DNA from 3 places in the Bacillus sp. FJAT-45350 genome. Region 1 is predicted to be linked to each of the others. Evidence: riboswitches for the same ligand, from Rfam matches in the RefSeq annotation. Region 1 holds a riboswitch; each other region holds the start of a gene.
The links. A riboswitch is a leader RNA that binds a small molecule or an ion and turns the genes downstream of it on or off. The one in region 1 is predicted to bind cobalamin.
Positions count from the first base shown of each region.

Region 2: it holds a riboswitch for cobalamin, as region 1 does, so the genes downstream of both, cobJ (precorrin-3B C(17)-methyltransferase) here and CD003_RS05240 (ribonucleoside-diphosphate reductase subunit alpha) in region 1, are expected to answer to the same signal.
Region 3: it holds a riboswitch for cobalamin, as region 1 does, so the genes downstream of both, CD003_RS10185 (helical backbone metal receptor) here and CD003_RS05240 (ribonucleoside-diphosphate reductase subunit alpha) in region 1, are expected to answer to the same signal.

Region 1 covers NZ_NISU01000001.1:1,040,624-1,051,049, forward strand. The annotation lists gene CD003_RS05185 (TRAP transporter small permease) at 1-333, shown strand, start outside; gene CD003_RS05190 (YjcZ family sporulation protein) at 382-471, opposite strand; gene CD003_RS05195 (hypothetical protein) at 737-991, shown strand; gene CD003_RS05200 (alpha/beta hydrolase) at 1,078-2,022, opposite strand; gene CD003_RS05205 (DUF3892 domain-containing protein) at 2,241-2,549, shown strand; gene CD003_RS05210 (cysteine-rich CWC family protein) at 2,625-2,816, opposite strand; gene CD003_RS05215 (glutaredoxin family protein) at 2,932-3,171, shown strand; gene CD003_RS05220 (cell wall hydrolase) at 3,248-3,862, opposite strand; gene CD003_RS05225 (LLM class flavin-dependent oxidoreductase) at 4,160-5,161, shown strand; gene CD003_RS05230 (hypothetical protein) at 5,299-5,526, shown strand; gene CD003_RS05235 (metallophosphoesterase) at 5,708-6,256, shown strand; cobalamin riboswitch at 6,447-6,644, shown strand; gene CD003_RS05240 (ribonucleoside-diphosphate reductase subunit alpha) at 6,882-9,167, shown strand; gene CD003_RS05245 (ribonucleotide-diphosphate reductase subunit beta) at 9,181-10,227, shown strand; gene CD003_RS05250 (flavodoxin domain-containing protein) at 10,229-10,426, shown strand, end outside.
Region 2 covers NZ_NISU01000001.1:2,146,588-2,157,013, reverse strand. The annotation lists gene cobA (uroporphyrinogen-III C-methyltransferase) at 1-1,444, shown strand, start outside; gene CD003_RS10815 (sirohydrochlorin chelatase) at 1,454-2,296, shown strand; gene CD003_RS10810 (precorrin-2 dehydrogenase/sirohydrochlorin ferrochelatase family protein) at 2,272-2,901, shown strand; gene bioB (biotin synthase BioB) at 3,056-4,027, shown strand; gene CD003_RS10800 (PRC-barrel domain-containing protein) at 4,255-5,013, shown strand; gene CD003_RS10795 (hypothetical protein) at 5,287-5,523, shown strand; cobalamin riboswitch at 5,671-5,855, shown strand; gene cobJ (precorrin-3B C(17)-methyltransferase) at 6,090-7,709, shown strand; gene CD003_RS10785 (sirohydrochlorin chelatase) at 7,729-8,589, shown strand; gene cobK (precorrin-6A reductase) at 8,601-9,362, shown strand; gene CD003_RS10775 (precorrin-8X methylmutase) at 9,367-10,017, shown strand; gene CD003_RS10770 (cobalt-precorrin-5B (C(1))-methyltransferase) at 10,021-10,426, shown strand, end outside.
Region 3 covers NZ_NISU01000001.1:2,024,354-2,034,779, forward strand. The annotation lists gene CD003_RS10155 (cobyric acid synthase) at 1-604, opposite strand, end outside; gene CD003_RS10160 (bifunctional adenosylcobinamide kinase/adenosylcobinamide-phosphate guanylyltransferase) at 640-1,200, opposite strand; gene cobD (threonine-phosphate decarboxylase CobD) at 1,194-2,273, opposite strand; gene cbiB (adenosylcobinamide-phosphate synthase CbiB) at 2,248-3,219, opposite strand; gene CD003_RS10175 (heme ABC transporter ATP-binding protein) at 3,216-4,688, opposite strand; gene CD003_RS10180 (FecCD family ABC transporter permease) at 4,707-5,756, opposite strand; gene CD003_RS10185 (helical backbone metal receptor) at 5,719-6,720, opposite strand; cobalamin riboswitch at 6,870-7,048, opposite strand; gene CD003_RS10190 (flavodoxin) at 7,361-7,801, opposite strand; gene CD003_RS22295 (hypothetical protein) at 7,823-7,951, opposite strand; gene CD003_RS10195 (ATP-binding protein) at 8,178-9,965, opposite strand; gene CD003_RS10200 (response regulator transcription factor) at 9,962-10,426, opposite strand, start outside.

The DNA of each region.
Region 1 (10,426 bases):
TTTCCAGCATTAGCGTACACGTACAGTTCGGGGATCTTACCAAGACTAGGAGAGTTAATAGAAAAAGCTCCGTTCCGAGTGCAAAATACAGTAACGTATATCTTACTATTTATTGAAATTGTCATCTTTGGATTGTTGATGGTTTATGGTTGGAAATTTGCGATGAGTGGATTGAGTGACAAGATGGCTATTCCAATAGGTGGTAGTCTCTTAATTCATTATCCAATATACTTTTTAGTACCAATTGGATTTGGACTAGTGTTGGTTGAAGTAATTATAACCTCATGTAAAAGAATATTAAAAATAAATGATGAGGGGTCAGTCCCCCAATAAGTTAATACGTTAATAAAGTGGGGGACTGACCCCCACTTTTTAGTTATATTAAAATGTGTAGGCAGACCCTACAATAATAAGCAGGATAAATAATACGACGATTAATGAAAAACCTGTTGTTGCTGGTACGTGACTCATGAAGAATTCCTCCTTTTGAGTGATTACTGTATATAGCTATGTAGAAGTCACTAAATTGGGTGGGCATCTGTCCGGATTTTTAAAGAAATAGGCGAGTGTCTACGTAATAAAGAGTTAAATAAACCCCTGACCATAAAGCAGTATCAGAGCTTGATGGTCAGGGGTTTTTAGTTACAAGCTATATAGTTATTAGACATGTCATGTCAACATATGAATGCAACAAGACATGGTAAGTATTTATCATTACCAGAGGGGGCTAACTTAAATGAGTACCGAAACTTTGCAACAAGTAGGGCCTGATGAAAAAGTTATGTCTGTTAAGGATTGGCTGATCACTTTGATAATATTGGCGATTCCGTTAGTTAATATTGTCATGCTGTTTGTATGGGGATTCGGTTCAGATGTTAATAAGAATAAAAAGAATTATTGTAAAGCAACTCTGTTGTTGATGGCGATACTCATTGCGATCTATTTATTATTTACAGTTTTATTAACTGCGATTTTGTTTACGTTTATGTAGGGGGGTTATAAATTAGAAGATGCGGGGTCAGTCCCCTAGTGAGTTAATGCGTTAATAAAGTGGGGGACTGACCCCCACTTTAACTTCTATTCCTCAATCACTTTAGCTATAAAATCCTTTAGCCGTTGCTCGTATTTTTCAGTTGCAACAGTATAGGATTTAATATGGCCAGCATAAGGCACAGTCCATAATTCTTTTTCTCCACTTGCAGCTTCATAAATATGATGGGCCATTGAAGTAGGGACAAGCTCATCTTTTTCACCATGTATGATCAATAAAGGACGAGTGTTTTTTTCTACTTGGTTTAGTACAGAGGCTTCACCGAATGTAAACCCAGCTCGTACATTCGTAATCGCACTTGTAACAGGCACCATAGGGAAAGCTGGTAGGTTATATAAATGCTTAAGCTGATACGTCAGTATATCTTTGGCTGAAGTATACCCACTATCTGCAATGATTCCTTTCACCTCTTGAGGTAATTTCTCGCCACTGGTCATTAATACAGTCGCAGCACCCATTGAAGTTCCATGAAGTAGGATATGCTTGCTGTTTTTTTTATCGATAAGTACCTGAATCCATTGTTGATAATCTAGTCGGTCATGCCAGCCAAAGCCAATATAATCACCCTCGCTTTTTCCATGGCCTCTGGAGTCAGGCAGTAAAATATTGAAACCCTGATTATAGTAAAACTGGACAAATTCTTTCATGGACTCTCGATCATTTCGAAAACCGTGAGCAAGTATAACCGTTTTGCCAGTTGTCTTTTCATTCTCTAGAAATAAAGCCTCAAGTAAAAGACCATCCTCTGAAGTAATCGTTTCTATTTTAAATTCTTGGTTATCAAACCATTGAATAGCTTCATCAATTTTATTTTGGTTATTCGTTGATACTGGGACGACGTCTGTTTCCTTATGGAGTTCAACTATCTGACCTCGTTTTATGGCTTCACTGTAAAAATGATTTCCTGCAATAACTAACCCTAAAGCTATTAAGACTGTAAAGCTACTTCCTGTGACAATAATCTTTTTCAAAAAACCTCTCTCCATTCTTTCATCTTGTACTTGTTTAATCGCCGTTTATCGTGTGAAAAGGATAGAACAAGTAAGTTAATTGCAAGTATATCATAATCAAAAACTGTGAGGACGGCATAGTTATTTTTTTTTTGTTAAGTATTTAAAATGAAAGGGATAGTTTTCCAATATAACACACACTCTATTCATGTACCTTAATGTGAAAGGATGATAACTATATGGATCGATTTGAACAAGTGTACAACGATTATAAGAAGCAAGGTCAAGAGCAAGCAAAAATGGAATATGATCCTACCGCAAGCGATGGAAAGGAACAAGTTGTCGCAGTAAGAAAAAATGACGATGGAGATATCATTGCGATTAAAACAGAGTCGGGGAGAGAGCTTGATTATGTAACAGCTCTTCAAGAAGCAAAAGAAGGGAACTTGGCACATGTCGATGTGTTCCATAAATATGGTCGGGATATTTTACGTAGCGAACCAGACGGTATTCAAGAAAATAATTTAGATAATTTACCACAATTTTAGAATGTGTTAATTAAGCCTAAAAAAATGCCCAATACCTACATAGAAAAGGTATTGGGCTAACAAGTGGCACACGCACTATGAATTCTCTTTAAATTTTTCAAGACAGTTTTTACATATACACGTTTTCCTACGATGTTCTGGAGGCACGAGTTCCAATATCTCTTTAGGAAACTTTTCATCATTACACCAGCAACCTTCAGCTTTGGAGCAATCATTGCTACTCCCACACAGCGGACAGGATTTTGAATTAACTTCAACATAAACCACATCAACACATCCTTTTTTCAGTTTAAATGAGATTCATAGAACAAATGATTTCTTCCATCCTATTATTTTCGCTATAATAAGATCATATATTGTAACGCTAAAGGAGGCAATAAATTTGAGTAAACAAGTGATTGTATATTCAGCGGAAGATTGTGTTGAGTGTACTTATGTTAAAAAAGCGCTAACAGAAGAAGGCATACCATTTGAGGTAAGGGATATTATGAAAAATAAAGAATACCGTGAAGAGGTTGAGAAATTTGGGTTTATGGGGATACCTGTAACTGTAGTTGGGGACCGTGCTATCAAAGGATTCACACCAGAGTTAAATGAATTAATAGAATCTGTAAAGAAATAAAATCAAAAGGGTGTTCTAAGAGGTAGATAGATACCTTCTTAGACACCCCTTATCTAATTTTACTCCGTTAACTCACTTAGTACTTAAATACATGTTGACCAATAACATTAGATGTTTCTCTGGAATCAAGCCAACGACTGGTCGCTATATCAGGATTGTAAAAGAATAATGTATCCTCAGAAACTTCTCCCATACCTGTTAACGCAGCTTCTACAGCTTCTATCGATTCTTCGTCAGCTGGCCTGTTAACTTGTCCATTAGCAACAGGTTGAAATTGTCTAGGTTGATAAATCACTTCTTCAACTGTGTCAGGAAATTGATCGCTTTCTACTCGATTTAATACGACATTGGCTACAGCTACTTTTCCTTCAAAAGGTTCTGTTTGAGCTTCGGCTCGTACAATTCGAGCTACTAGATCGATTTCTTTTTCTGAAAGACTTATGTAATTCATATGAGCACTTTTCACTTTTACTTCAGGTTGTTTTTCAATATGTATATTAATTTCCTGACCTGCAAAAATCAAATCAAGGTTCGTAACTTGTGGGTTCGCAATTGCTAATTCTTTTAATGTAAAACCATTGTCTCGGGCTATCTTTGACATTGTGTCTCCTTCTTGAACCGTATATGCAAAAGTAGATCCAGTAAAACAAAAGGCTGCTAGTAATGTTAACACAAAAATTAGTTTTTTCATTTGTATCCTCCTAGTAAACTTAGCTTTTAATAGCTTTTGATATAACTTATCCCTATGAATGAAGATCCAAGAATAGTATTACAATTTGTTTACAAAGGAGTTTTAATAGGATGGTTAAAAGTTTTTTTATATCTGATAGTTTTCTATTGGTTCAAGAATCATCTTTTAAAATTTCTTATCACATATTGGCAGTTATCATCTTATAGATGATATAATCTAGATGTTTTTTGAATATTTTGCGTTTGTTCATGTAATCGGGTTGATAAATATAATTAGGTTTATTGGGAGGAAGAAACTATGTCAAATAGTAACATACCAGTTTCAGTGTTAAATTTAGTTCCAGTTCGTAAAGGGGAGGGGGATAAAGAAGCAATTGATGCCATGGTTGACTTGGCGCAAGCAACAGAGAAGATGGGATACTCACGCTATTGGATTGCTGAGCATCATAATGCAGCGGCTCTGGTTAGTTCTGCAACGTCTATATTAATCAAACATACGTTGGAGAATACGGAAAAAATCCGAGTCGGTTCTGGTGGGATTATGTTACCGAACCATTCACCTTTAATTGTCGCAGAACAATTTGGAACATTGGAAACGATTTATCCTAAGCGAGTTGACTTAGGTCTTGGAAGGGCACCGGGTACTGATATGTCAACGGCAAATGCACTTAGACGCTCTCAGCACGAATCTGTCTATACATTTCCTCAGGATGTGAACGATTTACTTAGATATTTCGGTCCTGAAGAGAAGCAAGAGTTTGTAAAAGCATTTCCTGGTGTAGGAAGGAATGTTCCACTCTATATTCTTGGCTCGTCAACAGAATCAGCAATCTTAGCAGCAAAACTAGGTTTACCATATGCGTTCGCGTCTCATTTTGCACCAACGTATTTAGGTGAAGCACTTTCTATTTATCGCAACAACTTCAAGCCTTCTGAATATTTAGATGAGCCATATGTGATCACATGTCTCGGAGTAGTAGCAGCTGAAACAGATGAGGAAGCCGAATTCGAGGCTACAACAATGCTACAACGCTCGTTATACATGACCCGTCGTGGCCGCCATCCGTTATACCCACCGGTTGAGAATATGGACGATTTATGGAATGAATCGGAAAAACAAATGGTGTTAGCTAAGCACCGAATGACATTAGTAGGAAGTAAAGATTCAATCCGTACACAATTGAAGGAATTTCAAGCTAGATACAATGCTGATGAAGTTATGGCTGTCACGTACATTTATGACCGCGACAAACAAAAGAGATCTTATGAGATATTGAAAGAAGTAGTGGATGGAAAATAGCAAGAAAAGTTAAGTAGGAGGGAGCGCTAGTAAACCGCTCTCTTGACTATTCTCAATGAAAATAGGTAGACGTTATCTAACCAAAAAATAGTGCTTGTCTACGAAACATCTATTATAATAATAGTATAGGTGATAACGTGGAGAAGCAAATTCTTGATTTACTTACTGAAATGAGTAAAGAAATGAAAAGTATGAAATCACAAATGCATAATCGATTTGATACTATTCAATCAAAGCTCGAAGGTGTTGGAGGGCTGTTTGAATTAACTAATGAATCAAGAATTACTGACGTAGACTTTATCGCTGACAAGGTAAATAAACTAGAGAGAGAACTATATATACTAAAAAATAAAAGTAATAACTAGGGTGCTGAGGCACTCTTTTTTGTTACAGGTAGGTTTCGCAGTACCAGATTAAAGAATTTTCAAGAACGGTAATGGATATTATTTTGGTTATAATTTTAAATGGGAAGGGATCGGAAATCCCACGATTGAAAAAGTGTGGGTATATTGTCTAATTTCCTAAAGAAGAAAGAGGAAGAATAGAATGAAAAAGAGGTTGATATTATCTACAATATTCGTATGTATTATTATTTTATCAGCGAAAATTTATTTTGATACGAATGAATTCAAAGTAAATACTGTCCAATTTCAAACAAAGATAATTCCTAGTAATTCTGAATTCACTGTTTTACAAATTAGTGATTTACATAATAAAGTTTTTGGAGTTAACAATGAAAAATTAATTAATACCGTGGAAAACCTTGACGCAGACATTATTGTGATAACAGGAGACCTTATTGATAGGAGCACAGATGATTTTAAACATGTTTTTTCTCTTATTGAGAATATAACAACCATTAATCAAAAGGTTTTCTTTGTATCTGGTAACCATGAGTGGGGTAACTCTTATACTAGTGATTTTATAAAAGGTCTTCGAGAGCGAAATATTACTATTTTAAACAATGAAAATACTCAAATTACGATAAGAGATGTTACCATTAACTTAGCTGGGTTGGACGATGCCTCAACAAATCATGAAAATGTAGAAGAAGCATTTAATGGAATAAATCAAGAGCTATATACTTTTATATAAAAGATAAATAAAACGAGAGCGATAGCAGCATAAAGCTATCGCCTTCTTCAATTGAGGGGTCAGTCCACCTGTAATTTAACGCGTTAGCAAAGTGGGGGACTGACCCCACTTTGCTTATAAATAAATTCTATGTTTACATTTAGTATATAACAATATATAGTAATAGTTACATAAAGCATAACTAAATATTGTGATTTGCGGAATAATAGGTGTCTATGTTAGTAGACTTAATAGGGAATCTGGTGAAAGTCCAGAACTGTCCCCGCAACTGTAAGTGTGGATGAAATGAGATAAACCACTGTATAAGTAACTTAAAGGTGCTTGTATGGGAAGGCTCAGAGTAAGAAGAAGCACAAGTCAGGAGACCTGCCGATTTATTCCAAAAAGTTTCATTTCTTCGGGGGGTGAGAAGTCGAAACGGTACAGTAGGGGTATTTATCTTTCCTTATTTTTCTTTATGTACCGTTTATATTCCAATTACTCTTCCGATTTCGGAGGAGTTTTTTTGTTGTCAACAAACTTTAAAATCTTTCATGTTGGATAAGTGAAAGCATATTCGCACTCTGCTTTACAGGTTTTGTTTTTTATAAAAAACGTCAACTATTGAAAATTAAAGGAGAAATATATGAGTATACCAACTGATTCTGAACAACGTTCTACTGTTATTGCTGCTATACAAGAAGTGACTAATAAATACGGAATTAATGCAAAAGAATTACTAGATAGGATAAAGGATGTAGATGAAGAGGATGCCAACCAACAATCGTTATTATATGCCCTACATCATATATCTATTGACCAACCGAATTGGACGTTTTTAGCATCGAAACTCTATTTGAATGAATTGTATAAAAAAGCTTCTGAAAGCCGTGGGTATGATCCTTCACAAAAATACGGTGATTTCTATCAACTTATAAAATTATTAACTGAAAAAGGAATATACTCACCGAGTCTATTCGGTTCTTACAGTTTCGAAGAGGTCGATGAGTTAATGACTGTAATAGAGTCAACACGTGATAACTTATTTAATTTCATTGGACTATTTTTACTGGCAGACAGGTATCTAGCTAGAGACCATGAGAAACATATATTTGAGTTACCACAAGAGCGATTTATGATTATTGCGATGACTTTAATGCAACAAGAATCAAAAGAAAAGCGACTATCACTAGTAAAAGAAGCTTACTGGGCATTAAGTAATTTATATATGACGGTAGCTACTCCTACGTTAGCAAATGCAGGAAAGAGCTTCGGTCAATTGTCATCATGTTTCATTGATACAGTTGATGACTCATTAGATAGCATTTATTTAAATAACTGGGACAATGCGAGATTAAGTAAAGATGGTGGGGGAATAGGCATTTATTACGGAAAAGTCCGTGCGTTAGGTTCAGATATTAAGAGCTTTAAAGAAAACTCTTCAGGAGTAGTACCATGGATTCGACTAGTAAATGACACTGCTGTTAGTGTTGATCAATTAGGTCAACGTCAAGGAGCAATCGCTGTTTACCTTGATTTGTTTCATAAAGATATTATGAATGGATTTTTAGATTTAAAAACTAATAACGGTGATGAGCGTCGAAAGGCACATGATATTTTTACAGGTGTGACAGTTCCTGATTTATTTATGGAAAAACTACAGGAAGTTGATGATAGTGGAAAAAGTATCGGGTACTGGTCGACATTTTGTCCTCATCAAGTAAAGCAAATCATGGGATGGAAAGATGATAAGGGGAAGGCATTAGGGTTAGAAGACTTTTTTGATGATACAGGTAGAAAATATTTTACAGAAAAATATGAAGAAGCAGTAAATCATCCGTTACTTCCACGTAAAACATACCGAGCGATGGACGTAATGAAGCGAATTATGGTTGCTCAATTAGAAACGGGTACGCCATATATGTTCTATAGAGACGAAGTAAATCGCCAAAATCCGAATAAGCACATCCTTGGAAAAGGGCGCACTTCAATCTTTTGTAGCAATTTATGTACTGAAATTACGCAAAATATGTCCGCAACTCAGATTGTAAAGGAATATCAAGATGAGGACGGAAACATTGTGATTGTCCGTAAGCCGGGTGATTTTGTCGTTTGTAATTTATCATCAATTCACCTTCCGAATGCTGTAAAAGCTAATGTGCTAGGACGCTTAATTCCTATTCAAATGAGAATGCTAGATAATGTAATTGATCTGAATACGATAACGGTGGGACAAGCACAAATAACGAATAAAAAATTTCGTGCAGTTGGATTAGGAACATTTGGCTGGCATCATTTGCTTGCTACCAAAGGGATACATTGGGAGTCTAAGGAAGCGGTTCAATATGCAGATGAGCTTTATGAAACAATAGCATATTACACAATTCAAAGCTCAATGGAGTTAGCTAAAGAAAAAGGTGCTTATAGTCAATTCGAGGGGTCCGAATGGCATACTGGAGATTATTTTCAAAGAAAAGGTTATGAATCAAAACAATGGTTGAACTTACTTGAGGAAGTTCGCGTAAATGGGGTGCGGAACGGCTGGATGATGGCGGTTGCTCCTAACTCTTCCACAGCGAAAATAGGTGGCTCAACTGATGGTATTGATCCTTTATATGCTGTTGAATATGCTGAGGAAAAGAAAAACTTTAAGTTCATAGTGACAGCACCAGAACTAACTCATACCACGTATCCTTATTATAAAAAAGCAAGATATGAATTAGACCAACGGTGGAGTATTAAACAAAATGCAAGTAGGCAAAGGCATATTGACCAATCGATTAGCTTTAATCTTTATGTACGCCATAATATAAAAGCAATCGACTTACTAAATCTTCATCTAGAGGCTTGGAAGCAAAAATTAAAGACGACTTACTATGTTCGAAGTACTTCACAATCTGAAATAGATGAATGTCAAGCTTGTCATAGTTAGAGGAGGAGAAACGATGAATGGACAAAACGCTTTAACAAAAATTAAATTACTAAACACAGAGTATCCAAATAGATCAACAGGAATTGTAAATGGTCGGTCATCAGGGATATTAAATTGGAACGATATTGCGTATCCACAAATGTATGATTTCTATCATGTGTTATTATCCAACTTTTGGAAGGCACAAGAAATTAATATGCAAGATGATATTAAACAATGGAATCAATTATCATCGAAAGAGCAAGATACATTTTTGAGAATTAACACACAATTAGCATCACTTGATAGTCTTCAGACACCAACGATGACTCATGTGATGGACTATGTGACAGATCCTAGCTTTAAAGCAATATTTGCTGTTATTTCACAGCAAGAAGCGGTCCACAATGAATCTTATTCTTATATATTAAGTTCTCTCGTCCCTTTAGATGAGCAAATTGAACGTTTTAATCAAGCAAAAGATGATCCATTAGTACAAAAACGTAATGAACTGATTTTAGAATCTTATGAAGCATTTCGTCTTAACCCGAATTTGAAAAACTTGTTATATCTATGTGTAAACTCAATTAATTTAGAAGGTATTTATTTTTATGCTGGCTTTGCCTTTTTCTATCATCTTGCTCGACAGCAAAAGATGCTTAAAACAAGTACAATGATTAGTTATATTCAACGAGATGAAATGCAACATGCGTATTTTATTTCTCAATTTATTAGGATTTTATTGTCTGAAAACCCTGAGCTGAATAATGAGGAGAATAGGCAATATATCTATCAAACTATCGCACATGCTGTAGAGCTAGAAAAAGAATGGGCTCATATCATCCTATTAGACATAGAAGGTATTGATTTATCAGAATTTGATCACTATGTGGAATATTTAGCTAACAAGCGATTTCGTCAGTTAGGGTTAGCAAATTACTTTGAAGAGCGTGACAATCCAATGCCTTGGATTCATATATTTAGTGATGAAATGATGAATGATACGAAGTCAGATTTCTTTGAACAAAAATCAAGAACCTATACAAAAGTCAGCCATTCGAACGGATTTGATGAATTATAAAATGAAAGTAGCGATCATTTATACGTCAATTACTGGAAATACACGCGAGCTAAGTACAATCATTTACCAATTGTTTAGAGAAGTTACTTCGTGTGTATCCTTGCATCCAATTCAAGAGTTTCAACTATCAAACATTGACCAATATGATGGTATTGTCATTGGTACGTATACATGGGGAGACGGGAATATCCCTCAAGAA
Region 2 (10,426 bases), 1.1 Mb from region 1:
TGGTGATATTCAATTACTTACAGTTAAAGGACTCGAGTGCATAAAGAAAGCTGACGTTATTTTATATGACCGTCTTGTCAATCCGCTCCTGTTAGAGTATGCTCCAGCAAATACTGAACTTATCTATTGTGGGAAATTACCTGATCGTCACATAGTACGCCAGGAAGCAATAAATGATTTATTAGTTGAAAAAGGTAAAGAAGGTAAAGTCGTTGTTCGTTTAAAAGGTGGAGACCCTTGTGTTTTTGGAAGAGTTGGTGAAGAGGCAGAAGCTCTTACAGAAAATGATATTGAGTATGAAATAGTACCAGGTATTACAGCTGGTATCGCAGCAAGTACTTATGCAGGTATCCCTGTGACACACAGAGAACACGGGAGTTCTTTTGCAGTAGTCGCTGGTCATAACAAATCTGAAGAAGGAAAGCCAACAATTGATTGGGAGTCATTATCTAAGGGAGTAGATACGATTGCTTTTTATATGGGGATAGGTAATTTGAATTATATTACAAACCAATTAATTAGCTGCGGTCGTAGACCATCAACCCCTGTTATATTGATTCAATGGGGAACATATGGAAGACAAAAAACGTTAGAGGGAACATTAGAAACTATTTCAAGGAAAGTAGAGGAATTGAATTTTCAAAATCCTGCGATAACTCTTGTTGGAGATATTGTCTCTCTTCGTGAAAAACTTCAGTGGTTTGAAAAGAAGCCGCTTTTTGGGAAGCACATATTATTAGCTAGAACAGGAACTGAACAAGGAAAGTTAGCTCCAGCATTGATTGAAAATGGGGCAGAGGTCTTTGAGTTCCCACGCTTTATATTGCAATCACAGATAAAAGAAAAACAAGCAGAAGAAGTAATTGAAAAGGTTACTCAATATAACCAAATTGTTTTTACCTCTCCAGAAAGTGTAAATCAGTTTTTTAAAGCACTATCATACTATAAAGTTGATATTCGCATGATTGAGGCTGATTTTTATGGTGGATCAGTAAAGTCATTACGAGCATTAGAGACTTTTGGTTGTATAGCCCATCTAGTTGAGACATTAACGACTCCTGCAAAGCTTCTTGTTATAGGGGAAGAGCAAGCTGTAGCTAAAATGGATAGGCTAGTTGAAAAATGGGGAAATGCATTTGACTATTTGGTTACACATAAAATAGAGTATGTGAGTCAATCATCAACAACATTTAAATTACTTGATGAAGATAAAAGAATTAATACGATCGTTTTTCCAAGTGCTGAATCTATACCAACGTTACTAGAAAAAATTGCTGAACTGTATAGTGAACCATTATCCTTCTTCCAAGATAAGAAGGTAATTACATTTGGTGAAAAGTCCTCGGACGCTGCAGGTAAGTTAGGGATAAACGTTGACCACAAATTAGAAGAACCAACTGTAGAAGCTCTAATTTCTGCACTTACAGTAGTAACGATAGGTTAGGTGAGAGTCGTGCAAGCTATTTTATACGTTGGACATGGTAGTAGAGTAAAAGAAGGAAATTATCAGTTCGAAAGTTTTATTGAAAGAGTAAAAAATGTAATCGATTTTCCGATACAAGAGCATTGTTATATAGAAATAGCAGAACCTTCTATAAAAGAGGGAATTGCACTATGTATGTCTAAAGGGGCTACAGCAATCACGGTAATTCCAGTCCTTCTTTTAAGTGCCGGTCATGCAAAAGTGGATATACCAATTGAAATTAAAGAGGCGAAAAAAAAATACCCTCATATTAAATTCACCTATGGTAAACCATTAGGCGTAGAACAAAATATGATTGATATAGTAGGGGATCGGTTAATTGAAGGCGGATTATCTGTTTCTGATAGCTTTACATTTGAGGAAAGACAAGAAGTGTCAGTTCTACTAGTTGGAAGAGGAAGCAGTGATTCAGATGCAAATAGTGATTTAGCAAAAATCGCTCGCCTCATTTGGGAGCAATATCCTGTTAAAGAGGTTGAAATCTGCTATCTAGCTGCTACTAGACCGAACTTTGATGAAGGCTTAACAAAAGTAGTGAGTGGAAGCCAACAGAAAATAATTGTCATCCCTTATTTATTATTTACTGGTATTTTGATGAAACGAATGGAACAAAAGATACAATCTATCAAACAACTTACGGAAAATAAAGATATTCAGCTATGCAATTACTTAGGCTATCATCGATTATTGGTAAATGTCCTGAAGAAACGAATAAAAGAAGGATTAAATGGCACAGCATGTGTATATAATGAAAATCGTTCATCTTGTCGGTTAGCGGAGGGCTGCTTGTGTATGACTATCCAATCAACCTAAAATTAAAAAATAAAAAGATAGTTGTCATCGGGGGCGGTCGAGTTGCTTTTAGAAAGGTGAAGGGGTTACTTGAAACTAGAGCAAATATAATGATAGTTTCTCCGGAGCTTTGTAATGAATTGAAAAATTTTCTCACAGAAGATAACATAACATGGATTCAAGATATTTTTAAAGAAGAGTACCTACTAGGTGCAACACTTATTTTTGCCGCAACAAGTAACCGAGAAGTAAATCTAAAAGTTTTTCATACAGCTGAGGAAACTCAACTAGTGAATATGATTGATGACCAAAAATGTGATTTTCATGTACCAGCTGTTATGAGAAGGGGAAAATTAGCTATTTCGATTTCTACAAGCGGAGCAAGTCCAAGTCTAGCAAAGAAAATTAAGGATGAATTAGCTACTATTTATGATGAGAATGTGGAAGAAGAGCTCGAATTTCTTTTTGAAGCTAGAAAAAAAGTTTTAAGGGAACTAAAACTAGAGAAGCATCGTAAACTTTTGTTAAAAAAATTAATAGATGAGTTGCCAATTTGTAAAGAGAAACGTCAACAACAATTTGAAATATGGTTACAAAATCTGAAGAGTCAAGAAGTAGATGTGTAGAAACATTGCTTCATGGCTCTTTTTTACTAGTTGTTATTGGAATTGTTCAAAAACTATTGTCAATTTCTACTTTAAATGTTAACTTTATATTATAAAAAGTTAACGAAGGGGTGTTCGAATGTCTATAACAAATACAAAAAATCGTTGGGAGCAAATGGCGGACAAAGTCTTAAATGGAGAAATTCTATCAATTGAAGAGGGTGTTACTGTCTTACAAGCAGATGACGATGAAGTACTTCCGATTATGCAAGCTGCCTTTCGTGTACGGAAGCAATACTATGGGAAAAAAGTAAAGCTAAATATGATTATTAACGCCAAAAGTGGATTGTGTCCTGAAGACTGTGGCTATTGCTCCCAATCTACTGTTTCAAGTGCACCAGTTGAAAAGTATACATTGCTAGATAAAGAGACTCTACTAGCAGGTGCGAAAGAAGCGATGAATAGAAAAGCTGGTACATATTGTATTGTGGCAAGTGGAAGAGGTCCAACAGATGGTGAATTAGAGCAAGTAATAGATGCAGTCAAAGAAATTACTTCTACAATGCCTCTAAAGATTTGTGCTTGCTTAGGAATTCTTAATCAAGATAAGGCAAAGCGTTTAAAAGAGGCAGGAGTTCATCGTTACAATCACAATATCAATACTCATAAAGATAATCACGGTAATATCACATCGTCTCATGCATATGATCAACGTGTTCAGACTGTTGAAGATGTGAAAGGAGCAGGATTATCACCATGTTCTGGTGTGATTATCGGAATGGGGGAAACAGATGTGCAAATTGTTGAAATGGCCTATGCGTTAAGAGATATTGACGCCGACTCAATTCCGGTAAACTTCCTTCATGCCATTCCAGGAACGCCTTTAGAAAACTATTCTAGAACAAAGCCGATGAAGTCATTAAAAGTTTTAGCGCTAATGAGATTTATTAATCCAACTAAAGAAATACGTGTATCAGGTGGTCGTGAAGTGAATCTACGTACATTGCAACCATTAGCATTATATGCAGCGAATTCAATTTTTGTTGGCGACTATTTAACGACAAAGGGACAAGAAGTAATAGACGACCATCATATTATTGAAGACCTAGGATTTGAGATTGAAGAGAATGCGTTGGCAGAAGCGTAAAAGCAATAGAACTTTTATTGCAAATTATTGTTGTATATAAAAATAACCAAACATGAATAGAGGATGTTAGTTAGGCGTGGATAATAAACTATCCACGTCTATTTTAGTTTTCATGCTGAAATTTTAAATTCATAATTTGCCATTAATTTTGTATGAAGTTTAATCAATGGCTTTCTCGGTTACTAGATAAATAGATAGTAATAGTAATTATTTAGGGAGGTATTCCGATGTTTTTGTATGAAAATCTATTAAGAAGATTTACGGTTATGGCAAAGGACGGCGAAGTTGGTAAAATAGACGATTTTTATTTTGAAGATGAAAAATGGACGGTAAGGTATATTGTTGTTAATACGATTCCATGGTTTCCTGGTGGTAAAGTATTACTATCACCTATTTCAGTAGAGAAAGTAAATATAGAGGATGAAATTATTTATGTTGAATTAACTAAAGAGCAAGTGAAAAATAGTCCTGATATTGATTTTGCTAGACCTGTATCAAAGCAAATGGAGCTAGATTACCATCATTATTTTGGCTACCCGTATTATTGGTCGCCACTAGGAGTTTGGGGTCATGGTAGCTATGCTAGAGATTTAGCTACATTATCATCTGATTATGAAAAAGAATATGTCGATACGGAAGTAAATCATCACTTACGAAGTGTAAAAGAAATTACTGGTGCTGTGACTGGTTATGGTATCTTTGCTTTGGATGATGAATTTGGACAGGTGAAAGATATGATAATTGAAGATAAAACCTGGACAATACGCTATTTCATGGTCGATACAGTAAAATGGCTCCCATCAAGAAATGTTATTATTGCAAAAGATTGGATTGAGGAAATTAATTGGTCAGCGAAGCATGTTCGTGTGAATATAACAAAAGACGAAGTGAAAAATAGCCCTGAATTTTTTCCTGATCAACCTATAGATAGAAAATATGAAAAGGATATTTATGATTTTTATAGAAGAAAAAATTATTGGGAGTAAGTTCTATAAGAGCATGTTCAAAAGGTAGTGACAATGGCTTCACACGCTGTGAGCCTTGCTAGGAGAAAATCACTCCTAGCAAGGCTTTTAAAAGAATACAGCGGCTACGCTCATTGCATAGAGGTTGTTCTTTTTGAACAACCTCTATAAGTCTTCTTAAGTAGTTCTAATTAGTAAGAAAGTCTATACATTCGACTTGATAAGCTAAACTCTAACATTTCTAAAGGAGACTCTTCCTGTTATAATATAGATTGTTATGGGGAGGGGATTCAAATGGAAGAAAACAAATTAGTATATGTAATTTCAGAATTATTAGACGAGAAATTCAGAACAGTAACAAATCGATTAGACGACATTGAACAAAATCAAAAAATTTTACAAAATCAAATTTCAGCTATTTCTTCTCGAGTAGGGGATAACTCAGAAATTACCTCAATTTTAAATGAACTGACAATGAAAGTTATTGAAAGCGAGAAAGAAGTCAAAGAACTAAAATCAAGTGTCCGTTAGAGCATCCATTCTTTGGGTGCTTTTTTCATATAAGTAAGTCCATATAAACTCAGGCGAAAATACACTTTGTCTTTTCACATTCGACAGAAATTTTGAAATAGTATTGACAAAAAACCAAGTAATCTATAATCTAGTAACAAGATAACTACATAATGATAGGGAAAAGGTGAAGATTTTAGCAAATCTTCGTAAGAGGGAAGTTCGGTGAAAGTCCGACGCGGTCCCGCCACTGTAAAATAGGTTGTTCTCTTATATATCCACTGTTCAATGAATGGGAAGGGTAGAGAACGTATACTATGAGCCAGGAAACCTGCCTTTTCTATCGACACTGTTTGACCTACGGGAGATGGGGAAGTGTTAGGGAGCAAATTCCTTGTCTACTTATGTTTTCATTGTATTTGCAGCTACATACAATTTTGTATATAGGCATCTCTAACTCTTATCTAATCAGAGTTGGGGGTGCTTTTTTTGTTGTTGTTTAAAAGGAAAGTATCATGTTTTAGAAATAAATGAGTGTGCGTAAGTTCTATTATAGTTTTAATTAAATTTGAAGGGAGTGTAATTTTATGAGTGAGAAAAAAAGAGGAAAATTACTTGTGCTTGGTTTTGGACCAGGTAGTGAGGAACAAATGACACACCGAGCAAAAGAGGCTTTAATTGAGAGCGATTCAATCATTGGCTATAACACATACATAGATATTATTCGTCCGTTACTTACGACACAAGAGATTGTTCGTACTGGGATGACGGAAGAAGTAAGCCGAGCACAGGAGGCGATTCGTCAAGCGGAAACAGGAAAAAAAGTGGCGGTGATTTCAAGTGGTGACGCTGGTGTTTATGGAATGGCTGGACTCGTATATGAAGTATTAATTGAAAAAGGTTGGAAAGAGGAAACGGGAGTTGAAGTAGAAATCATACCTGGTGTATCAGCAATTAACTCTTGTGCCTCCTTACTAGGGGCTCCTGTCATGCATGATGCGTGTACGATTAGTTTAAGTGACCATCTTACCCCATGGGAATTAATAAAAAAACGGGTAAAGGCTGCTGCAGAAGCTGATTTTGTTATTGCTTTATACAATCCGAAAAGTGGACGACGTACGAGACAAATCGAAGAAACACAGAAAATTTTACTTGAGCATCGTTCCCCAAATACACCTGTTGGATTAGTGAAAAGTGCGTATCGTGAACGACAACAAATCGTCATTACAGACTTAGAAAATATGCTTGAACATGAGATTGGTATGCTGACGACAGTCGTTATTGGTAATAATTCAACCTTCTTATACGACGGCAAAATGATTACACCTAGAGGATATCAAAGAAAGTATACATTGAACGCAGACGACCAAAAGCTGAAGCCTCACCAACGTTTACAAGAAGAAGCAGAGCCTTGGGCATTGCATCAGGGCCAAGCTTTAGTCGAACAAGAAGAAATATCTTCTGTTGAATTAGCAGAAGAAGCGTTAACAAAGCTAGGTAATTCATATTCAGAAAATAAACAAGAAGTGGAAGAATCAGATAACGTATTTAAGCAAGATTCTGTGTTTGAATTTTCCGTTTCTCCAGGCATTGCCAATAAAGCATTTTCTGCAAAGCAAATGCTTGTTTTAGGTAATGTTGTTGGAGAAAAAGGAACTATTGAATATACACCTGATCATCAGCTTAAATTATCTGTCGTAACAGCAGATTCAAATACGATTATCAATCAGTTAACAGAGGAAGGGCTTTTACTTCATCCAATTGGAGATGTTGTTAATATAAAGGCTTGTGACTTTTGTGATGGTGATAAAAAGGATTCCATTCCTCAAGTGGAAGAGCTTCAACATCTTTTAGGAGGTATTAGTGTTCCTAAGAGATTAAATATCGGATTTAATGGATGTGGTATGGCGTGCTATAGCGCACCAACAAATGATATTGGAATTATTTTTAGAAGAGGAAAAGGTTTTGACTTATTCTTAGGTGCAAAAACAACTGGTCGTAATGCACAAGTAGGACAATTGGTAGCAGAAGAATTAACAGCAGAACAAATTGTAGATATCGTTTCTCGCATTGTTGAGGATTTTCGTGAGCGTGGTTTGCCAAATGAAAGGTTCCACAAATTCTTTAAGAGAGTTCAAAGGATTGAAGGTTTTACGTTCAAAGAAATGCCTGAGCAAGTTTTAGTAGATATGGCTTGTGGAGATTAACTTGAAGGAGGAGAAGAAAATGAAAGCAGTTTTATTTATTGGTCATGGTAGTAAGAAGCAAGAGGGGAATGAGCAAATTCTTCAATTTATTGAATCTATGAAAGGGGATTTAGATGTACCAATTGTGGAGTCATCCTTTTTAGAGTTTGCTACACCGACTATTGGACAAGGGATTGCTCGCTGTGTGGAAAGAGGAGCAACAAAGGTAGCGCTTATTCCGATGATGTTCTTTTCTGCTGGTCATTCAAAAATTCATATTCCTGAAGCGATAGATCATGCAAAGGAAACATATCCAGATGTTGAATTTTCGTATGGTCGTCCAATAGGAGTTCATGATAAGTTGTTTGAAATTCTTAGAAGTCGTCTACTTGCAGCAGGTTTTGATGCAAATGAACGTGATAAAGGTATTTTATTAGTCGGAAGAGGAAGTAGCGATCCTGACGCAAATAGTGAACTTTATAAGATTGGCAGACTTCTGAATGAACGATTAGAAATGACACCTGTAGAACTATCCTTTATTGGTGTTACAACTCCTACTGTTGAAGAAGGAGTTGAACGTTCGATTAAATTAGGTGGAAAAAAACTATATATAGTCCCATATTTCTTTTTTACCGGAATTTTAATGGACAGAATGAATGAAAAACTAGACTCTTTTGCAAAGAACTATCCTGATATTTCTTTTTCGATGACGGAATATTTTGGTTTTCATCCAGAGTTAAAAACAATTTTTATCGATCGTGCCATGGAAGCCTTAGAAGGAGATGCGAAGCTCAACTGTGATATGTGTCCATACCGATTACATGCACTTGAACATATGGATGTTCATCACCACCACCACGATCATGACCATCATGACCATCACCATCATACACATAGCTAAGGAGATGTAGAATGATTTTAATTTTAGCTGGTACTAGTGATGCGAGAGAGTTGGCAAAGAAAATCAAGGAAGTAGGCCATGAAACATTAGCTACAGTCGTTACTGAAAATGGAGCAATTGCGCTGAAAAATCTAGGGATTGATGTTTTAGTTGGTAGATTGACAAAGGAAGATATGATAGGGCTATTTGTTGAGAAAAAGATAGATATGATAATTGATGCAACTCATCCATTTGCGGAGGAAGCCTCAAAAAATGCTGTTGATGCAGCAGTAGAAGGAAATATTCCATATATACGGTATGAGCGCCCGAGTTATACGTCTAATAATCATCAAATTACTTATGTGGATTCTTATCAAGAAGCAGCTAATGTGGCAGCAAAAAGACGTGGTGTCATCATGCTAACAACAGGAAGTAAAACACTACAGACTTTTACAGAAACGTTACATCGTATTGAGGGAGTTCGTCTCATAGCAAGAATGCTTCCTCGAAAAGATAATATGGAAAAGTGTGAACAGCTAGGCGTAGAGCAAAAAAACATTGTAGCAATTCAAGGTCCTTTTACAAAAGAGTTAAATAAAGCGTTATATATTCAATACAATGTAACGCTAATGATAACGAAAGAAAGTGGAAAAGTAGGTTCTGTTGATGAAAAGGTAGAAGCGGCAAAGGATTTGGAGATACCAATTATTATGATAAAACGTCCGAAAATGAATTATGGAACAGTTTGCAATACATTTGATGATGTACTAAAAACAATGAAAAGTATGAGGTGACAAAATGGATTTTAATACTGAATTTAAACCATTGACAGTACAACCACAGGAAATTGAAGGAAAAAGCTTTGAAATGATTACGGAAGAGCTAGGAGAGCATTCATTTACAGAGGAGCAATACCCTGTTGTACAGCGAGTGATTCATGCGTCAGCAGATTTTGAACTTGGTAGAAGTATGGTTTTTCATCCAGATGCGATTCATGCAGGGGTAGAAGCGATTCGTGCTGGGAAAAAACTAGTTGCTGATGTTCAAATGGTACAAGTTGGGGTCAACAAACCTCGTCTTGAAAAATTTGGAGGTAGTGTTCATGTTTACATATCAGATCCAGATGTAATGGAGGAAGCTAAGCGATTGAATACAACGAGAGCAATTATTGCAACAAGAAAGGCAGTAAAGGAAGCAGATGGAGGAATTTTTGCAATTGGAAATGCGCCTACTGCTCTATTAGAGCTAATTCGTCTAGTGAAAACAGGGGAAGCAAAGCCAGGTCTTGTTGTTGGTATGCCAGTTGGTTTCGTATCAGCTGCTGAGTCTAAGGAGGAGCTTGCAAAGCTAGATATTCCATTTATTACGAATATCGGTCGTAAAGGTGGAAGCCCAGTTACAGTTGCGGCGATTAATGCATTGTCACTGATTGCTGAGAAACAGGGATAAGAAATGAAGCAAAAGGAAGAAAAAGACCCAAAAGAGATGAGACATGGGTATACGACCGGTGCAAATGCAACGGCAGCTACGAAAGCGGCGTTACTTTCTCTTTTGGAGCAAACAGAAATTAAAAAAGTGGAGATATTATTGCCAATGGGTGAGACAGTTACCTTCCAAATGGAATCAATTCAATTCACAAAAAACAAAGCAGAGGCATCGGTCATTAAAGATGCTGGTGATGATCCAGATGCAACACACAAAGCAGTAATTAATGCGTCTGTTTTTCTTTCAAATAATCCTGGTATTTTTCTAGATGGTGGTGTTGGAGTAGGGAGGGTAACAAAGCCCGGTCTCCCAGTACCTGTTGGACAAGCTGCGATTAATCCTGTTCCAAGAAAAATGATCACTGAAACGGCAA
Region 3 (10,426 bases), 980 kb from region 1:
CATCACCACGAAACTTATTAATAATTACACCAACGACACGGCGACGTTCCTCTTTCGAAAGTAAGCTTAACGTCCCCACAATACTAGCAAACACACCACCTCTATCTATATCAGCGACGAGGATAACTGGTACGTCTGCTAATTCTGCAACTTTCATATTCACAATTTCTCTATCGTTTAAGTTAATTTCAACTGGGCTGCCTGCTCCTTCGATTACAAGATAATCAAAGTTTTTTTCGAGTTCAGTTAATGATTGTTTGATTGTCTCTATCCCTTTTTCATAGAATACTTGACGATAGTCCTTACCAGAAAGGCTTTCATAAGAGACTCCGAATCGAACTACCTCCGAATCACGATCACTTCGAGGTTTTAATAGAATTGGATTCATATAAACTGATGCTTCTACCTTTGCAGCTTCAGCTTGAATACCTTGAGCACGTCCAATTTCCTTTCCATCAATTGTCACATAGGAATTGTTAGACATATTTTGTGATTTAAAAGGAACAATCTTCATTTCTTTACGGGAAAATATCCGGCAAAGTGCAGTACACAACACACTTTTTCCTACGTCAGACGAAGTTCCTTGTAGCATGATTCCTTTCACCTTCATTCCCCCTTATTAATTTTTTCACTAGTTTACTATTTTTTCACCATTGGAATACCTGATTGAATAAGGATTGCTTTATTGGCAATTGAGACAATATATTGATGTAATCTACCGAGCAATTCTAAATAAAAGTAAGTACCTTTATCCCTTGCTGGAATATCTTGAAACAGTTCATTTGAAACGATGATTATCTGATTAGGTTTATCTTGGAGCATTTTGAACGTATTAGATAGGCGTTGTTCTAGTTGGTCTCGAAAACTATTACAACGCCATTTTTCCTCACCTTGTTCCCAACCAATAAATAATTCATTACTTATTAGATTCGTTAAGCAATCAAGTAACACAACATCATCCTTATGAATAAAGGGAAAAACAGTCTCAATATATGTTGGAACTTCCCACGTCTTCCATGACACATGACCTAACTCTCTAGAATGTTGGTGAGCTTTAACCCGTTTCTTCATTTCATCATCATAGGGGGTACTCGTAGCAATATAATGAATTTGATTAATACCTGTATCTCCTTTACACGCAAGCCTTTCTGCATAGGAGCTTTTCCCACTTCGGACTCCACCTGTCACAAAAGTCAACATCTCAATTTCCATTCCTTTAATATAGATAGAAGTCTATTGTTTTCCTCATGTGTTTTCACAGCTAAACGGATATAACGTCCATTTAAAACAGGAAAATTATAAGTATGTCGTGGAATAATACAATGATTAATAAGAAATTGAATGAGTGGTTGCAAATCTTCATTCTTTCCTTTTTCTTTTAGTAGATAATAGTTAACTTGCGAGTTTGAAACCTCATATCCAATTTTTTCTAATTCAAATTGAAGACGAGTTCGTTCATTTTTTATGTATTTGGCCGTTTTTTTTACATGTTCCTTATCATCTAAACATACTAGTCCTGCTTGCTGTGCTAAACCATTTATACTCCAAGGTTGCTGGAGCTTCTTTAGGTTCTTGATCCACTCTTGATTAGCAAGCAAATAACCTAACCTTAGACCAGCAATGCCGTACATCTTTGTCAAAGAACGTGATATTAACAGGTTCTCATAGGATGGTAGCATGTTTGAAACAGTTATATTCGAAGTTGAAAAATCATAGAAAGCCTCATCAATGACAACTGTAACATTGTTGCTTAATGCCTGCTTAAATAAAAGTTCTAATTTTTGACGTTCATATGTAACTCCTGTTGGATTGTTTGGATGACATAAAAATAGTAAATCTATATTTTCTAGTTGATTGATTAATTGTCCTATATTAAAAGTCCAATCATCAGCATTAAGAGTAAAGGATTGTACATTACAATCAAACGCTTCACATGCATCCCGATACTCAGTAAATGTCGGTTCTATAATAAGTACATTCTTATTACGAAAATGATTGGCAATTAAAAAAATAATTTCGGCAGCACCATTTCCAACTAATACTTGAGTAGAATCAACATTTGCATGGTCAGCAATTGCTTTTGTTAGTTTCTCTGAATTTGGATCTGGATACTGATCAATATTCTCAATGTATTGCTCCCAAGTATCCTTTAAAATTGTAGGAAAACCAAGTGGGTTTGTATTCACACTAAAATCAATCGAATCTTCCTTCATCTCCATCCCTAATGCCGAAACAAATTGATTTGGATTAGCTCCATGCTTTGGTAACTGCAAGTGCCACACCTCCCACTAACCATAGTAATACGACATAGCTTATTACAGTGCGAAACATAATCGTAATTGTTTTCTGAATGTGTATTGTTCGTAACCGTTCCTCAGGTCGACCCATTTTGGTCCGATTTGAAACCATTCCTTTATATGTATTTCTTCCACCTAATTGAACACCTAAAAGGGACGCTACCGCTGCTTCTCCCCAGCCACTATTAGGGCTTGGATGCTTCTTTGCATCATGGAATAAGATTTGAAAACAGTCCTTTTTTGTATGTACGGAACAGCTCTTATTAAATAGAACCATCAATATTCCTGTCATACGCGCTGGTAACCAATTAAGAACGTCATCAAACCGAGCAGACGCCCAACCAAATTGTAAATATCGTTCGTTTTTATAACCGACCATTGAATCACATGTATTTACCGCACGGTATACGAACGCAAGGGGAGCGCCTCCGATTAAGGCAAAAAATAAAGGAGATGTAACTCCATCACTTGTGTTTTCGGCTACTGTTTCAACGGTCCCTCGAACAATTTCACCTTCATTTAAATTTTCTGTATCACGACCAACGATATACGAAAGCTTTAATCTTGCATCATTCATATTCCTTTGTTTAAGAGGAATAGCCACATCTTCCGCAGCCTCTTTGAGCCCTTTTGCAGCAATCGTTAAGGAAATGAGAACGGACTCGACAACAATACCAACAATCGGGTGAATAATATAAGCAACGATCGTAAGACTTAGTACGACGATAAATGTTAAGAAAATAACAAGAATGAGAAAAAGAATTCCCTTTCCCTTTTTATTTGACCCTCGATTTAAGTGTTTCTCAAGAAATGAAATTAGCTTTCCAATTCCAACTACAGGATGAGGAAGCCACTTTGGATCGCCTATCAAACGGTCGATTATAACTGCTAACGTTATTGCTACTAGATGATAGACAATCATACAATTCCTCTTCTTACTTTGTTTTTCTTTATCGCCTGTACCGTAGCATCATAGACAGCACGACCGATTTCTTTACCTAGAGGTGTTATAGTACCTGCATATTCATAAATAGTTCCTGATTGTGTTGCTGCAATAAGTAGACTATCTGTTGATGTTCCGGTTGCAACGGTACCTGTAACAGGGTCTTTAATTTGTTCGTCATGCATCGCTTTTACCTTTGCTTCAGTCGCAGTCATCATTGCTTGAACGTAAGCAGCATCAGGTAACTCTCCCTCAATTAGAACCCAAGTATTAATTGTCCCAACTGATACAGTTTCAGCACTTTGCAAGTATGCCTTTGAAGCATCAACTGCATTCCCTACTCCAGCAGTTACCATAACAAACAAGGATATATCATTTGAATTTACTTTTACAAAGCTAGCATCCTCTAAATAAGCTGCTGTCATCATTCCAACAGCTTCCGCATCATCAATGTCATTACTTCTCAAGTATTCCTTGAATTCTTTCTCAACACAGTCACAATTATAGTCTTTAGAAACATGTCTATTTACAAAAAGTGAATACCAACCAAAACCGGCTCCAATAACCGCTGAAGAGAGAACTTTTAGTGGTAATGATGTATCAATACGAATCATTTCACTCGTTTTCGTCACCTTGAATTCATCGATAAGCGACCGTTCAGTTTGTTGATTAGGCTTTGGTACTAACGTTATTAGCGGACGAGGAACTGAGGGATGTTCTTTTCGACAAATATTCGCTTGATAAACTTCTTGCAATTGCCCCTCTTCCATCACATGAACTGGACGATTTAGTGCTACAGTTTCTCCTTTATCTAAAAGAAGGATTCGATCACAATAAAGACTCGCCATATTTAAGTCATGCAAAATTGAGATGACCGTTAGCTGATGCTCTCGAGACCATTCTTTTAATGAGTCTAATAGACTCATTTGAAAGGATATATCTAAATGGTTCGTTGGCTCATCTAATAAAAGTAGCTTTGGTTCTTGTGCCAGGGACCGAGCTAGTAATACACGCTGACGTTCTCCACCACTTAACTCTAAGAATGATTTATCACGAAACTGGTAGACATCCGTTTGTTTCATCGCATACTCAATCATTTTTTCATCTTTACTAGATGAAAAGTGAAACATACCTTTTTGATATGGGTAACGTCCTAAAGCAACGATATCATAAACAGAATACGTAAATGCAGAATCAGAATGCTGTGGAAGGACAGCCATTGTGCGCGCTAACTCTTTTGATGAATAATCCACAATAGCTTTTCCATTAATATGTATTTGCCCTTTTTGAAAGGGCAAAGAACCACTAATCATTTTTAATAACGTCGTTTTACCACTCCCATTTGGTCCGAGGATTCCAAAGATCTCTCCTTTTTTTACCTCAAACGAGACATTCTCAATAATTGATTCCCCACCATATCCACCAGTAATAGTATGAACCTTTAGCATGAGTCCTCCTCCTTTCAGCTATAATCCACGACGTTGCCTTAACAGAAGTAACCCAAATACAGGCCCTCCAATAAGTGCAGTGATGACCCCTATCGGTAATTCAGTAGGAGCAATAATCGTCCTTGCTACTAAATCTGTTAAAATGAGAAACCCTCCACCGATTAACATTGATAGCGGTAAAAGATGACGATGGTCTGCCCCCCATATTATCCTTACTAAGTGAGGAATAACTAGTCCAACGAAGCCTATCGTACCCGAAACCGCTACTGCACTACCAGTTAAAATCGAAGCTCCAGCCAAGATCATGATTTTTCGCTTTTGTATGTTAACTCCAAGATGCCTTGCTGTTTCTTCTCCAAACGCCAGTGCATTTAATTCTCGAGTATTAAAAAGAAGCAGAAAGAATCCTATTAAAAAGAAAGGAATAATTAAGCCAACATAACTCCACCCTCTCATTGCAACACTACCCATGAGCCAGCTAATAATTTGTCTTAATTCGTCACCGGTTAAGGCAATCATTAATGAGATTAGGGAGCCAAGAAAAGAACTTACGATAATTCCGGCTAAAATTATCGTTTCAGCCGACATTGATTTTTGAACAAGTCTAGCAAAGAAAATAACGAATAGTAAAGTTAAAAAACCGAAGAAGACACTAATAATAGGTAAAGTAAATGCTCCTAAAAAAGGAATTGTGATTCCAAAAAACAATACAAATACAGCACCTACAGCTGCTCCAGAAGAAACCCCTAATGTGAAAGGGTCAGCTAGAGGGTTTTTTAAAAAACCTTGAAATGCTGCTCCTGCAAGTGCTAATGAAGCGCCAACTATCATTGCTAGGAACACTCGTGGAGCCCTGATTTCAAGAACGATATTTGTAAGTAATGGCTCTACCTCCACATTTAATGGAACTACCACATTTACTAGAATCAAAATGATAGTAGAAAAGGGAATCGAAAGACTCCCCTTTGCAATACCGATTAAGATTGATAAAAATAAAAATGATAGTGCAATTAAATAGGACAGGAACTTGTTATTCTGCAAAAACGTCTGGATAGATACGCGTTGCAAGTTCTTCTACTCCTTTTACTAAACGAGGGCCTGAACGAGTCACTTGATCTGGATCAACATCGTAGATACGATCATTCGTAACTGCAGTCACATCTTTCCAAGCAGAACGTTGTTTAATTTGTTCACTTGGATTTTCAACATAATAACCATAAGTAGTAACAATTACATCTGGATTGAAAGCAACAGCTTCTTCTTCAGTAAACATTGCCCAACCATCAACTTCACTCGCAGCATTCGTTGCATTTATCATTTGTAACATCTCATCTAAAAACGTACCTTTTCCAGTTGTATAAATTTCTGGAGCAGGTGAAACTTCAACCCAAACCTTTACCTGGTCATTTACTGAAATAGCACTTGCCTTAGCAGCTATTTCCTCGAATGTTGCTGTCATCTCTGAAACAATTTCCTCTCCTTTATCAACAGCACCCGTCACATTGGCAATCATCGCAATTGCTTTGTATACATCATCAATTGATGTTGCATCATTTACAACTACAACTGTTACACCAGCATTTCGTAGTTGGTCTAACCCATCTGCAGAGCTATGTGCGCCTGATGCATGAGAGATAACTAGATCAGGTGTAAGTGAAAGTAGCTTTTCAACATCGAACTCCATTCCTCCTACACTATCAACTTCTAACGCTGCTTCAGGGTAATTACACCAATCAGTTCTTCCTACTAAATATTCTCCCTTATCAAGGGCAAAAATAGTTTCCGTAATGCTAGGAATTAACGAAACAATTCGTTTCGGTTCTTCTTCAATCGTTACTTCATTATCCATTGCATCTGTTAGCGTTAATGGGAATTGGTCTTCGTCCCCTTCTCCCTCAACAACATCTTCTTGTTCAGTTTCTATCGCTTGGTCTTCATCTGGCGCTTCTACAGTTGTATCTGTTGTGTTACAACCTACTAGTAGAATAAGTGTAACTAGAAGAGCCATAAGTATTGTTAAACATTTCTTCAAATTCTCCATCTCCTCTGTTTTTCTTGAGTTTGTAGTTATGAACTAAAAGGTAAAAAAATAAAGCCCTATGACGAGGACTTTATTTGCAGAAAGTATAGACAACTTATAAAAGTAGTTTCTATCCAACCTGCTTCACCTTTTCCTCGAAGGATTCACAATACTTTAAGGCAGGTCTCCTGACTCATACTATAACGAAACTTTCCCCTTCCCATCAAAAGACAGTGGTTCATTGAAAGATTCTAGTATTTACAGTGGCGGGACCGTGTTGGATTTTCACCAACTTCCCTATTAACACTTATTATAAGTGACCTTAAAGAATTTATTATGTAGTTCAACAACGAATTACGTCTCAATTATACACAATTTTTTGTATTTTGACAGTGTTTTCTCCTAAACTTTTAAGTGAATTTTTCTCATTACAATGCTGAATACGTTCCTTATTAAAACAATCGTAGAATGAATCTCTTTTTATTTATGTCAAAATAGGTAGTTAAACACTACTCTTATTCAGTTTATCATACAATAAGTTATAGAAATTTAGTCCATCTTTTTCTTTGCTCCCACTACAATACAGTATTTTTTAGTTTCCTTGCTAAACAAAAAAGTGTTAAAGCTAATCAGCCTCAACACTTTGTAATTTCTATGCTATTTTTTCTGCAAAATTCTCCCCAAACAACTTGCAAGTTTCCTCATCTTCATCAGGACTTAATTCTATTTTTAACCCTGGTAATACTATTACTCCATTTTTTTCGGCTACCATTGCTTCAAGTAAATCTACCGCACCGCAAAATTCAGGATAAGAGGTATCCCCTGTTCCAAAGATAGCAAATTTCTTTCCTGATAAATCAATACCTGCCATTTCTTCATAGAAGTCCAAAAACTCATCAGGCAATTCACCGTCTCCCCATGTATAAGCTCCTAAAAGTACTGCATCATACCCCTCTAATATACTTGTATCGCATTCCATAACTTCTTTTTTAAAGACTTTAACACCTTTGTTCTTCAATCCCACTTCAACTAAATCCGCAACAGATTCAGTATTACCAGACATGCTCGCATAGATTAATAATGCTCTTGACATATAAAATCATCCCTTCAATTATTAATTTAATTGTGTTGTATTTGTACACATCCCAACAAAAATGATGGGATGTGTACAGTGAGAGCTTTTTGTTTCATACATTCCTGCAATGACATACTGTTCTTTATTAGACGAAAGAGTACTTTCCATTCCATTTCCCCCTCATAAATAATCGTTAATGAAAATCATTTTCAATAACAACATTTTAACGATAACGATTATCATTGTCAATGGTTTCTTTAAGACTTTAATAACATAGAGTAAATATTTCAAAAAAAAAAAAGAGATTTACTTAAAAACCGTAATGGCCTTTTAAATAAATCTCAATTAATCCTCATTGTTACGTATGAAACAATGATTTTCGCTCTATTTCTCTTTATTCTTCATTATATCGAGGTAAAATAAAGGAAAATGTCGTTCCTTCATTTATTTTGCTATGAACAGAAATTTGTCCACCATGAGCTTCTACAATGTTTTTCACTATCGCTAGACCTAATCCTGTACCAGCTCGTCCACGTGTTCTAGCCTTATCTGCTTTATAGAATCGTTCAAACACGAATGGTAAATCCTCTTCTGGGATTCCTGAACCAGTATCTTTTACATCAAACTTAATTTCATTTTCATTAGCCGATACTGACACTTTCACACTACCATTTTCCTCAGTATGACGAATCGCATTAGAAATTAAGTTTGTTAAGACCTGGTCTATCCTGTCTGGGTCAATAAAGCCTCTTATTGACTCACCTTTAATATCTGATTCTAAGTAAATCTTATGCTCTTTTACTAACCCTTGGAACTTACGTAGTACTCGTTCTGTATATTCACTTACATTGATATCTTCCTGATTCAATTGAATATGACCAGCTTCCATTCTTGCCAAGTCTAGTAATTCATTTACTAAACGCCCCATACGTAATGATTCATCATAAATAATTTGAGCGATTTCTTTCTTTTCCTCATCGGACTGAGCAATATCATCAATAATTGCCTCACTATACCCTTGAAGCATGGAAATAGGCGTGCGTAATTCATGGGAAACATTCGCGATAAAATCTTTACGAAGTTTATCTAAGCGACGTTCCTCAGTCATATCTCTAATAACAGCTACAGCACCACGAACGAAGGTGTCATCATAAAGAGGTGTCATCAATATAGCCCAATTTCGTCCTTGTATAGCTACTTCCGTCATTTGTTCTTTTTCTAGAGCAACAACTTTTTGAAACAGCTTTTTAATTGCTTTAGGTAAATCATCACCATTTTCAGGTAGCATCCCTTGTTCAAAGTACCATGATTGAATAAATACATCTGCCGGAGGATTTGTTACGACAATTTCGCCTTTACGATTTAACGTAATAACTCCATCTGCCATACTACTTAGAATTCGTGAGAGCTGTTCCTTCTCTTGATTCAATGCCATTAAATTTTTATTTAATTCTCTACCCATTCGATTAAAAGCAATCGCTAATTGACCAATTTCATCCGTTGTAAGTATAGGTACTTTCGTATCAAATTTGCCTTCTGACACTTCAAAAGAAACTTGCCGCATTTTTCGTAATGGAGACGTGATACGCGTTGAAAGAAAGAAAGCAAAAATAGTCGTTAATACAATCGCAACTCCTGCTGAAAAATAAATAATTCGTTTTGTTTCAGCTGTTGTCTCTTTTATTGCTGTTAGAGATTGATATAAATAAACTGCTCCCATATCTCCAAACAGATTATCAATCGGTACTCCAACAATCATGACTTCAGTATGAACTTCTACCCCATCTTCATGGAATGGAAAATCTCCTTGTGTCATAACCGTTGAATCTCCTTCTAGTGCTCTCGATAATAGTGGGTCTTCATAAAAAGTCTCGATCGGCAAATTAGCGATCGAGTCTCCATTTTTTGAATACCAGTGATCCTCTCTACCAATAATGACAACCTTGGTATCATAGGCTTTTGCAATCATCGAAATCGTTGAAAGTGCAGCTTCTCTGTTTCCATATTCCTCTAGAATTGTCGCTATCATCGACGCATGATTCATTAAATGAGATTCAGCTTCACTTACATGAAATCGTTCGAAGAATTGCATAAGCAACACCATTAAAATAGCTAGTACGACAGAAACTAAAAATAAAATTGTAAACCAAAGCTTCCCTACTACACTTCTCCAAAACATCATTCTTTCGCAGCCTCAAATTTGTAACCAACACCCCATACAGTGGAAATCATACTAGCTGCCTCAGGTGACACACGGTTAAGCTTTTCACGTAGTCTCTTAATATGTGTATCGACTGTACGTAAATCACCAAAGAAATCATAATTCCATACATCTTTCAGTAATTGTTCACGAGAGAACACTTTGTCTGGTGATTGAGCAAGATAATATAATAGTTCATATTCTTTAGGTGTTAAGTTAATCTCAGAGCCATTAACACTTACACGATGAGCGTCATTATCAATCGTCAGATGTTGAAAAACAAGAACATCTTTAGCCGCTGTATCGGTGTGTAAAAACTTCGTAGAGGACGAACGACGTAATAACGCTTTCACACGTAACACGACTTCTCTAGGACTAAATGGTTTTACAATATAGTCATCTGTTCCTGCTTCAAAGCCTTGAACACGGTTCGCCTCTTCACC